2 regions of the Kitasatospora sp. NPDC096128 genome follow, and region 2 is predicted to be linked to the other one. Evidence: predicted binding sites of a transcription regulator. Region 2 holds the regulator's gene; the other holds the start of a gene.

Region 1 (4,960 bases), on a different contig from region 2:
CCCAGCGGGCGATCGCCAGGCCCAGCCCGGTGCCGCCGTCCGAGCCCGGCCCGGAGGCCGTGGCGGTGCCGCTGCGGCTGAACCGCTCGAAGACCCGGCTGCGGTCCGCCGGCGGGATGCCGGGGCCCTCGTCCTGGACCTCCAGCAGCAGGCCGCCGTCCTCGCCGTCGGGCCGGGCGCGCACCGTCACGGTGCCGCCGGGCGGGGAGTGCTTGCAGGCGTTGTCGACCAGGTTGGCGACCACCTGGTGAAGCCGCTCCGGGTCCGCCACGGCGGTCAGGCCGGCCGGGCTGACCTCCAGGGCCAGCCGGACGTCGCCGCGCCGGGAGAAGGCCCCGCCGGCCGTCGCGCCGTCCACGGTGACCCCGCGCAGCACGCCGTCCAGGAACTCGCGCACCTCGAACGGGCGGGCGTCCAGGTCGACCACGCCGTCGTCGATCTTGGAGAGGTCCAGCAGGTGGGTGACCAGGCGGCCGAGCCGCTCGGTCTGCTCCAGTGCGGCCCCCAGCGTCGCCGGATTGGGCTGGACGACGCCGTCCACCACGTTCTCCAGCACGGCGCGCAGCGCGGCGATCGGCGTGCGCAGCTCGTGCGAGACGTTGGCGACCAGCTCGCGGCGGTGCCGGTCGGCGGCCTGGAGGTCGGCGGCCATGCCGTTGAAGGCGGCCGCCAGTTCGCCGATCTCGTCGCGCGAGTTCACCTCGACCCGGCGGCTGTAGTCGCCGGAGGCCATCGCGCGGGCGGCGTCCGTCATCTCCCGCAGCGGGGCGGTCAGCCCGTGCGCGAGGAACTGCATGAACAGCAGCGAGGCGATCATGGAGAAGACCATGATGATCCGGATCTGGGTCTCGGACCGGATCGCCACGACCACCATGCCGGTGGCCAGGAACACGGAGACGATCACCAGCAGGGCGAGCTTGCCCTTGATCGAGCGGACCGGGTCGAGCGGACGGATGTCGGCCCAGACCCGGCTGGCCGCGCGGGCCGCGAGGGTCTGCGGGCGCGCGCCGTCGGCGTCCCCGTTGCGTTGCTGTGGAAAGGTCATTGGTCCCCTGTGGTCCCCGCGGGTCTGCGCTGCGGTGTTCGGACACGGGCCCCCCGGTGGCCCGTCGCCCGAAGTCCCGTCAGGAGAGCGGGGCCTCGAGTGCGTATCCGACACCGTGCACGGTGCGGATCCAGCTGGCGCCGATCTTGCGCCGCAGCGCCTTCACGTGGCTGTCCACGGTGCGGGTGCCGGACGCGTCGGTCCAGTCCCAGACCTCGGCCAGCAGCTGCTCGCGGGTGAGTACCGCGCGCGGCTGGGCGGCCAGGCAGGCCAGCAGGTCGAACTCGGTCGGCGTCAGGTGGACGTCGCCCGAGGCCAGCCGGACCCGGCGCTGCACGTGGTCGATCTCCAACTCGCCGAAGCGCAGGCTGCCCAGTGCCGGCGTACGGGCCGCCTGCTGGGCGCGCTCGACGCGGCGCAGCAGCACGTTGACCCGGGCCGCCAGTTCGCGCATGGAGAACGGCTTGGTCATGTAGTCGTCGGCACCGACGCCGAGGCCGACCAGCAGGTCCGTCTCGTCGTCGCGGGCGGTCAGCATCAGTACCGGCACCGGGCGTTGGGCCTGGATCCGGCGGCACACCTCCAGCCCGTCGAAGCCGGGCAGCATGATGTCCAGGACCACCAGGTCCGGCTGCCAGGTGTGGAAGCCGTCCACTGCGCCGGGGCCGTCGTGGGCCACGGCGACCTTGAAGCCCTCCGCGCCCAGTCGGGCCGCGATCGACTCGGCGATCGTGGGTTCGTCCTCCACCACCAGCACTCTGCGCTGGCTGCTCACAGTGCCGCCGGTGTTGGGGTTGTCCTGCTGAATTTCTGTCACGGTCACGCCACCGCCCCCAGGGCTGCGGGCCGGCCACCTGTGGGGATGGCGGGGCTCCGCTCGTAGTCTTGTTCCGTCGTGGACTGTGCCGGGTCCGCCGTCCCGTTTGATACGCCCGGGAGTGGAGGACGGATGGTCTTCCGTCCACTCCTCCCACGCACTTCGCAGCGTACGGACAGCGGATGCCTCCCGGCAGGCGGACCGGACGTTTCCGGCCCGCTGGGCCGGCTGTCCGGCCGCCCTCGGGCCCACCGCACGAGTGGGCACGGGCCGATACCTTACCCGGCGAATTTTCACTGCGTAACGGTACGTATGCAGTCCAGTTGACGCCAAGTCGCCGGTCAGAGGCCCTACTGACGCGTTAATCGGGAGAAGGTCTGGACCAATGCCGGGAATCCGGCCGGTCCCGGCGTCGACGGCCTTCACGGGCTTTTCTCAGGTGCCTCTCAGAACCTCGACGTAGCGTGGCCGCGACAACGCCCCGCAGCGCGGATTCCGGCCTCCGCGCCGGTGGGTCGGGCGCCTCCGGGCACCGGCGGCTGCGGGGGTGGAGCGGAGGCGTCATGGCTGGACTGCGGTGGGATGCCGGCGGGCGCGCGCCTTCGGCGGCGCGGTACGGAATGCTCCGGTACGGGCCGCGCGGCGGCGCCCTGGAATGGCTGCTGGAACGCGTGCCGACACCTCGGCGCACTCCCTTCACGATCGGATATCTCGCGGTCGTCGGAGTCACCTCGACCTTCGCCCGGATCGCCGATCCGGAACTCGTCCAGCGCTTGCAAGCGGCCTCCAGCTCGGACGGCCACAACCTGCTCCAGCACCCCCTGCGCGCCCTGGTGCTCAGCGGGTTCTGGGTGGCCGGGGGATCGTGGCTGCCCTACCTGTGGGGTTTCGCCCTCACCCTGGCGCCGCTGGAGCGCAGGGTCGGCCCGGCCCGGGCGGCGGCGGTGTTCGCCGCCGGGCACGTCGCGGCCACGCTGCTCTCCCAGGGTGTGGTGATCACCGCGGTGGAGGTCGGGCGGTTGGCGCCGGCGGCGATGGACCAGTTGGACATCGGGGTCAGCTACGGCGTGCTCGCCTGCCTGGGCGCGGCGGCGGGCGCCCTGCCGCAGCGCGCGCGGGTGGTGGCGCTGGCCGGCGTCGGGCTGATGCTCGCCCAGCAGATCGCCACCCAGAAGGACCTGGTCACGGCGGTCGGCCACCCGGCCGCGCTGCTCACCGGGATGGCGCTGTGGCGCTGGCTGGGCCGGATCGAGCGGCGCCCGCCCGGGCCGCGGCTCCGTGCGGCGCGGGCCCTGGCGGTCGGCTCCGCCGCCGCCTCGGCGGTGCGGGCCGGGGTCCGGCCGTCCACCGCGCCCTGACTCCTGGCTCCTGACCCCTGACTCCTGACGCCCTGACGTGCCGGCGCCCGGGTGTTCTTGGGGCGTTCTTTCCGCTCTCTTTTGACGCCCCCTCCCTCCGGCCGTTCCGGTGACAGGCCCGTTCGCTCACAGCGAACAAGAGGTCGGGAACATCCCGCGCTTGCAAATCCTTAGTCAGGTCGACTCAAGTTCACTGACCGGGGAGAGATCATGGCATCGACGTCCACACCGCTCACCCTGCCCGTGCTGCCCCTCGACGACGAGGTCGTGCTCCCGGGCATGGTCGTCCCGCTGGACCTCAAGGACACCGAGGTGCGCGCCGCGGTCGAGGCCGCCCGCGCCGCGGCCACCGGCTCCGGCAAGCCCCAGGTCCTGCTGGTCCCGCGGGTGGACGGCTCGTACGCGGCGGCCGGCACGCTGGCCACCGTGGAACAGGTCGGCCGGCTGGCCGACGCCCCCCATACCGTCGGCCAGCCGGTGGCGCTGGTGCGCGCCGTGCGCCGGGTCCGGATCGGGGTCGGCACCACCGGCCCCGGCGCCGCCCTCTGGGTGGAGACCACGCCGTTCAAGGAGTCCTCGGTCGGCACGCCGGTGGCCGGGCGGGCCGCCGAGCTGGTCAAGGAGTACAAGGCGCTGTCCACCCAGTGGCTGCGCAAGCGCGGCGCCTGGCAGATCGTCGACCGGGTGGCCCAGATCGAGGACGTCGGCGAACTCGCCGACAACATCGGCTACGCGCCCTTCGCCACCGCCGAGCAGAAGCTCAAGGTGCTGCTGGAGGCCGACCAGGTCGCCCGTCTGGAGTACGCGCTCACCCTGCTGCGCGACCACCTCGCGGAGGAGGAGGTCAACGACACCATCCGCAAGGACGTCGAGGAGGGCGTGGCCAAGCAGCAGAAGGAGTTCCTGCTCCGCCGCCAGCTGGAGGCCGTCCGCAAGGAGCTGGCCGAGCTGAACGGCGACCCGGCCGACGAGGAGGGCGACTACCGCGCCCGGGTCGAGGCCGCCGACCTGCCCGAGAAGGTCCGCGAGGCCGCGCTCAAGGAGGTCGACAAGCTGGAGCGCTCCTCCGACCAGTCGCCCGAGGGCTCCTGGATCCGCACCTGGCTGGACACCGTTCTGGAGCTGCCCTGGAACGAGCGCACCGAGGACGCGTACGACATCGCCGGCGCCCGCGCCGTGCTCGACGCCGACCACGCCGGCCTGGCCGACGTCAAGGAGCGGATCGTCGAGTACCTGGCCGTCCGCAAGCGCCGGGCCGACCAGGGGCTCGGCCTGATCGGCGGCCGTCGCGGAGGCGCGGTGCTGGCCCTGGTCGGGCCGCCCGGCGTCGGCAAGACCTCGCTCGGCGAGAGCGTGGCCCGCGCGATGGGCCGCACGTTCGTCCGGGTCGCGCTCGGCGGCGTCCGGGACGAGGCGGAGATCCGCGGCCACCGGCGCACCTACGTCGGCGCGCTGCCCGGCCGCCTGGTGCGGGCGATCAAGGAGGCCGGTTCGATGAACCCGGTCGTCCTGCTCGACGAGATCGACAAGGTCGGCTCCGACTACCGGGGCGACCCGGCCGCCGCGCTGCTGGAGGTGCTGGACCCGGCCCAGAACCACACCTTCCGGGACCACTACCTGGAGGTCGAGCTCGACCTCTCCGACGTCGTCTTCCTCGCCACCGCCAACGTGCTGGAGGCCATCCCCGAGCCGCTGCTCGACCGGATGGAGCTGGTCCGGCTGGACGGCTACACCGAGGAC
Region 2 (4,960 bases):
CACGTCGGCGCGAAGGACCTCGGCACCGGCAAGGAGCAGAAGATGACCGTCACCGGCGGCTCCTCGCTGCCGAAGGACGAGGTCGACCGCATGCGCCGCGAGGCCGAGCAGTACGCCGAGGACGACCACAAGCGCCGCGAGGCCGTCGAGACCCGCAACTCTGCCGAGCAGCTCGTCTACTCGACCGAGAAGTTCATCGCCGACAACTCCGACAAGCTGCCGGCCGACGTCAAGACCGAGGTCGAGACCGCCATCGGCGAGCTCAAGGAAGCCCTCAAGGGCGAGGACATCGCGAAGATCCGCGAGGCCTCCGAGAAGGTCTCCACCACCGCCCAGAAGCTCGGCCAGGCGCTCTACGCCAACGCCGACGCCGCCGGTGCCGGTGCCGCCGCGGCCGGCGAGTCCACCCACGCCAAGGAGGACGACGTCGTCGACGCCGAGATCGTCGACGACGAGAAGCCCAAGGGCGGTGCGTCGGCATGACGGACAAGCCGCAGGGCGGCAAGCCCGGCGACGACTCCGCCGCCGAGGAGGCCGTGATCAAGGCCGCCGAGGAAGCCGCGTCGGCGGGCGCGGGCGAGGGCTCCGACGAGCTCGCCTCGGCCAAGCGTGAGCTGGCCGAGCGCACCGCGGACCTGCAGCGGCTGCAGGCCGAGTACCAGAACTACCGCAAGCGGGTCGAGCGCGACCGGCTGACCGTCCGCGAGATCGCGGTCTCCAACATCCTGGAGTCCCTGATCCCCGTCCTGGACGACATCGGCCGCGCCCGCGAGCACGGCGAGGTGACGGGCGGCTTCAAGTCCGTCTCCGACTCCCTGGAGACGGTCGTCGCCAAGCTGGGCCTGCAGCAGTTCGGCAAGGAGGGCGAGCCCTTCGACCCGACGCAGCACGAGGCGCTGATGCACAGCTACTCCTCGGACGTCACCGAGGACACCTGCGTGCAGATCCTCCAGCCCGGCTACCGGATCGGCGAGCGGATCATCCGCCCGGCGATGGTCGCCGTGGCCGAGCCCCAGCCCGGCACCCAGACGACGCCCGGCCCGGACGCCGAGGCGAAGTCCGCCGACACGGACAAGTCCGACGGTGGCTCGGACAGCTGACAACCTGTGACAGCTGACTACCAGTGCGCTGCGGAGTCGTACGCCGGCCAGTACGGCGGCCGACTCCGCAGCGCGTTGTCAACGGCACCTCTTTCCCCGGCTCCTGCCGCGCCTGTTGACAGCACAGTGACGATGGACATCGGGAGGTGGCGGAAGCCGTGAGCGAGCGCAGCGGGCGAACCAGTGAGGGGCGCGTGTACCGCTCAGCGGCTGCCGAGCGAAGCGAGGTGGGCGCATGAGTGGCAAGGACTACGTGGAGAAGGACTACTACAAGGTCCTCGGCGTGCCCAAGGACGCCACCGCCACCGAGATCAAGAAGACCTACCGCAAGCTGGCGCGCGAGTTCCACCCGGACGCCAACAAGGGCGACGCCAAGGCCGAGGAGCGCTTCAAGGACATCTCCGAGGCGTATGACGTCCTCTCCGACGAGAAGCGCCGCAAGGAGTACGACGAGGCCCGCAGCCTCTTCGCCAACGGCGGCTTCCGCACCGGCGGCCCCGGCACCGGCAGCTACGGGTTCGACTTCGGCGACCTGTTCAGCGGCAGCCAGGGCGGCGCCGGTGGCGGCGGCGGACTCGGCGACGTCTTCGGCGGCCTCTTCAACCGCGGCGGCGCCCGGCAGGCCCAGCCCCGACGCGGCGCCGACGTCGAGACCGAGGTGACGCTCTCCTTCGAGGAAGCCGTCGACGGCGCGACCGTCCCGCTGCGGATGACCAGCCAAGCCCCCTGCCGCCTCTGCAACGGCACCGGCGCCAAGGCCGGCACCACCCCCCGGGTCTGCCCGACCTGCGTCGGCGCCGGCACCGTCAGCCGCGGCCAGGGCGCCTTCGCGCTCTCCGAGCCCTGCAAGGACTGCCGCGGCCGGGGCATGATCGTCGACGACCCGTGCACCGACTGCCACGGCAGCGGCCGGGCCAGCTCCGCCCGCACCATGCAGGTCCGCATCCCGGCCGGCGTCCAGGCCGACCAGCGGATCCGGCTCAAGGGCAAGGGCGCCCAGGGCGAACGCGGCGGCCAGCCCGGCGACCTCTACGTCACCGTGCACGTCGACCCCCACCCGGTGTTCGGGCGCAAGGGCGACAACCTCACCGTCACCGTCCCGGTCACCTTCCCCGAGGCCGCCCTCGGCGCCACCATCGAGGTGCCCACGCTCAACGGCCCCGCCGTGAAGCTCAAGCTCCCCCCGGGCAGCGCCAACGGTCTCACCATGCGCGCCCGCGGCAAGGGCGCCACCCGCAAGGACGGCACCCGCGGCGACCTCCTCGTCACCGTCGAGGTCGTGGTCCCCCAGCACGTCGACGGCGACGCGCTGAACGCCCTGGAGCAGTACCGCGAGGCCACCGCCTCCGACGACCCGCGAGCCGCTCTCTTCCGGGCGGCGAAGGGAGCGTGACGACCAGATGTCCCCGAACCCGATGAACCCGACGAACCCGATGGACCCGATGGCCTCCAACGGCCCGATCGGCCCGGGCCTCGGTGAAGGCCTCCCCGGCAACCCCGCCGGCGGCCGCCCCCGGCGCGCCGCCGGCCCGCCGCAGTACGTCCTCACCGAGGACACCCCGGTGTACGTCATCTCGGTCGCCGCCGAACTCTCCGGCCTCCACCCGCAGACCCTGCGCCAGTACGACCGCCTCGGCCTGGTCTGCCCCGACCGCGCCGCAGGCCGCGGCCGCCGCTACTCCGCCCGGGACATCCAGCAGCTGCGCGAGGTCCAGCGGCTCTCCCAGGACGAGGGCATCAACCTGGCCGGCATCAAGCGGATCATCGAGCTGGAGAACCAGGTCAGCGCCCTCCAGTCGCGCATCACCGAGCTGGTCGACTCCCTCGAGGGCGCGGCCAGCGCCCTCCAGCAGCGCGAGGCCGCCGTCCACGCCTCCTACCGCCGCGACCTCGTGCCCTACCAGCCCCCGACCCCGCAATCCAGCGCCCTCGTCGTCTGGCGCCCCAAGCGCTGACCGGGCCCTGGCCGCACCACCAGCCGCCGGCTCCCTCCTGTTCGGGGGGTGCCGGCGGCTGCGTCGGCATGGCAGGCTCCTTCCTGCCACGTGGGAGCAGGTTCGGTCATGCGACAGTTGCAGCGAAATCTGGTAGTGAATACAACCGAGTAAGGCCGAAGGGTCCAAGCCGAGGCAGGGAGCAAAACATGAGTGGGACTGAGGCATCCGGTCCCATGGCCAACGCCTACAGTCAGCTCTCCCCCGAGGCCAGATCTCTCTACATGGCCGTCCTTCGGGAACCCGGGAGGGTGATCGCCGCCATAGCGGACGAAGGCGACCGCGCTTCCCTCCACGAATTGGTCGAAATCGGCTTGTTGGTACCGGATATCGAGGATCCGGGAATGCTCGTCGCCGTCGACCCAAAGCAACTTGCCAGCGCTCTCACGGCGACCTGGCAACGCAAGGCCCTCGATCTGCTCAGCCGGGCCGCTGCTCTGCCCGCCGAGTTCCAGGAGCTCACCCACGCCTATGGCAACGGAGGAAACGAGGCGCACGACGGTGGCCCGATCGAGCACCTCCACGGCCTGGCCGAGATCAACCGCCGACTGGTCGACCTCATGGAAGGCAGCCGCGAGGAGGTACTGAGCGCCCAGCCGGGTGGGGGCTCCCGCTCCTTCCCGACGGAGGCGGCCATCGCCCTGGACACCGACATGCTCCGTCGCGGAGTCTCACGACGCACGCTGTACCAGCCGAGCACGCGGTACTCCGCTCCCACACGGGCCTACGTCGCGGCCATGACCGCTGCCGGCGGCGAGGTCCGTACGTTGGGTGAGCCGTTCACCAGGATGATCATCGTCGACCGCACCGCCGCGATCATTCCCGTCAGCGGTGACCAGCAGCGAGCGGCATTCATTCAGGACGAGGCCGTGATCGGCTTCATGGTCAGCCTGTTCGAAAGCTTCTGGGAACGCGCCATCCCGTTCCAAGGAGGTCTCGACGTCCCCCCGGAGGTCGTTTCGAGGCTCCGCGAGAACATCCTCAGGATGATGCTGCAGGGCATCGGCCATCGCGTCATAGCTAGGAACCTGGGCTTGAGCGAGCGCACACTCGCCCGCCACATCGCCGAGCTGCGGGATGAATACGCGGCTGACACTCTGTTCCAACTGGGTTGGAAGCTGTCCGAAAGCCACCGCACCATGCCGCTGTTCAACGACACCGAGACACCCTACTGAGACGCGCTCAAGTCCAAATCACGTCATCCGCGATGGTGGCAGCGGCAAGGTTCCGGGTGGCCGTGGACTGCGCCTGGGAGGCAGCAGGCTGCTTGGTCCAGATCACGTCAGCGTGCACGGGAGCCGAACTAAACAGAACCGCCACTACAGCCAGTGCTATAGCGGTCGCGCACCGACGCGCCTCGCGCACTGTGACCACTCCCCTTCGGACAATGTTGAACGCTCAGCGAATCGACCGCGCATGAGCCACAGCGCTGATTATGCTGCACGATCCCGAACGTGTCAGCGAGGGGTGCTCCACAACACTCTTGTCCGGCCTAACTCTTCCAAAGTTCCGGGCACAGTCGAAGACGGCCAGCATGTCATCTCTCTGCCATGCAGCGAGATGACACCTCGGGCCAGTGGACGCGCAGGCGGGCCCGGCGACACGATCAGTGCACCGACTGATCGCCACGTACGAGCGTGACACATCGGATGTGTTCACATCAAATTCCTCTGAACGACCGTCTTCGGTGTGAGAACCACCAAACAGCAGCAGCCGCTGGGCCCCGTCCCCCCGACCCGGTCGGCCTTTCAATGGAGTCGACATGACTGACCACTACCAGGGCTCCGCTTCCCGTCACCTCAGCAATGACCCTGAGGGTCGGCGTGCACGTGTGTTCCTGGCCGCGCCGCTGATGCGGCTGACCGG

Evidence for each region. Region 2 encodes HspR, which represses chaperone genes until heat shock. Its sites were predicted from a motif close to TTGAGNNNNNNNNNCTCAA; they were not measured.
Region 1: the regulator HspR is predicted to act here: its motif matches at 3,390-3,408, upstream of lon (endopeptidase La).

Annotation. Positions count from the first base shown of each region.
Region 1 covers NZ_JBEOSP010000006.1:205,437-210,396, reverse strand. Annotated here, with positions in the region: gene ABTY61_RS09755 (sensor histidine kinase) at 1-1,045, opposite strand, end outside; gene ABTY61_RS09750 (response regulator transcription factor) at 1,125-1,862, opposite strand; gene ABTY61_RS09745 (rhomboid-like protein) at 2,426-3,220, shown strand; gene lon (endopeptidase La) at 3,431-4,960, shown strand, end outside.
Region 2 covers NZ_JBEOSP010000018.1:154,220-159,179, reverse strand. Annotated here, with positions in the region: gene dnaK (molecular chaperone DnaK) at 1-483, shown strand, start outside; gene grpE (nucleotide exchange factor GrpE) at 480-1,100, shown strand; gene dnaJ (molecular chaperone DnaJ) at 1,336-2,493, shown strand; gene ABTY61_RS21525 (heat shock protein transcriptional repressor HspR) at 2,543-3,055, shown strand; gene ABTY61_RS21520 (hypothetical protein) at 3,271-4,269, shown strand; gene ABTY61_RS21515 (hypothetical protein) at 4,857-4,960, shown strand, end outside.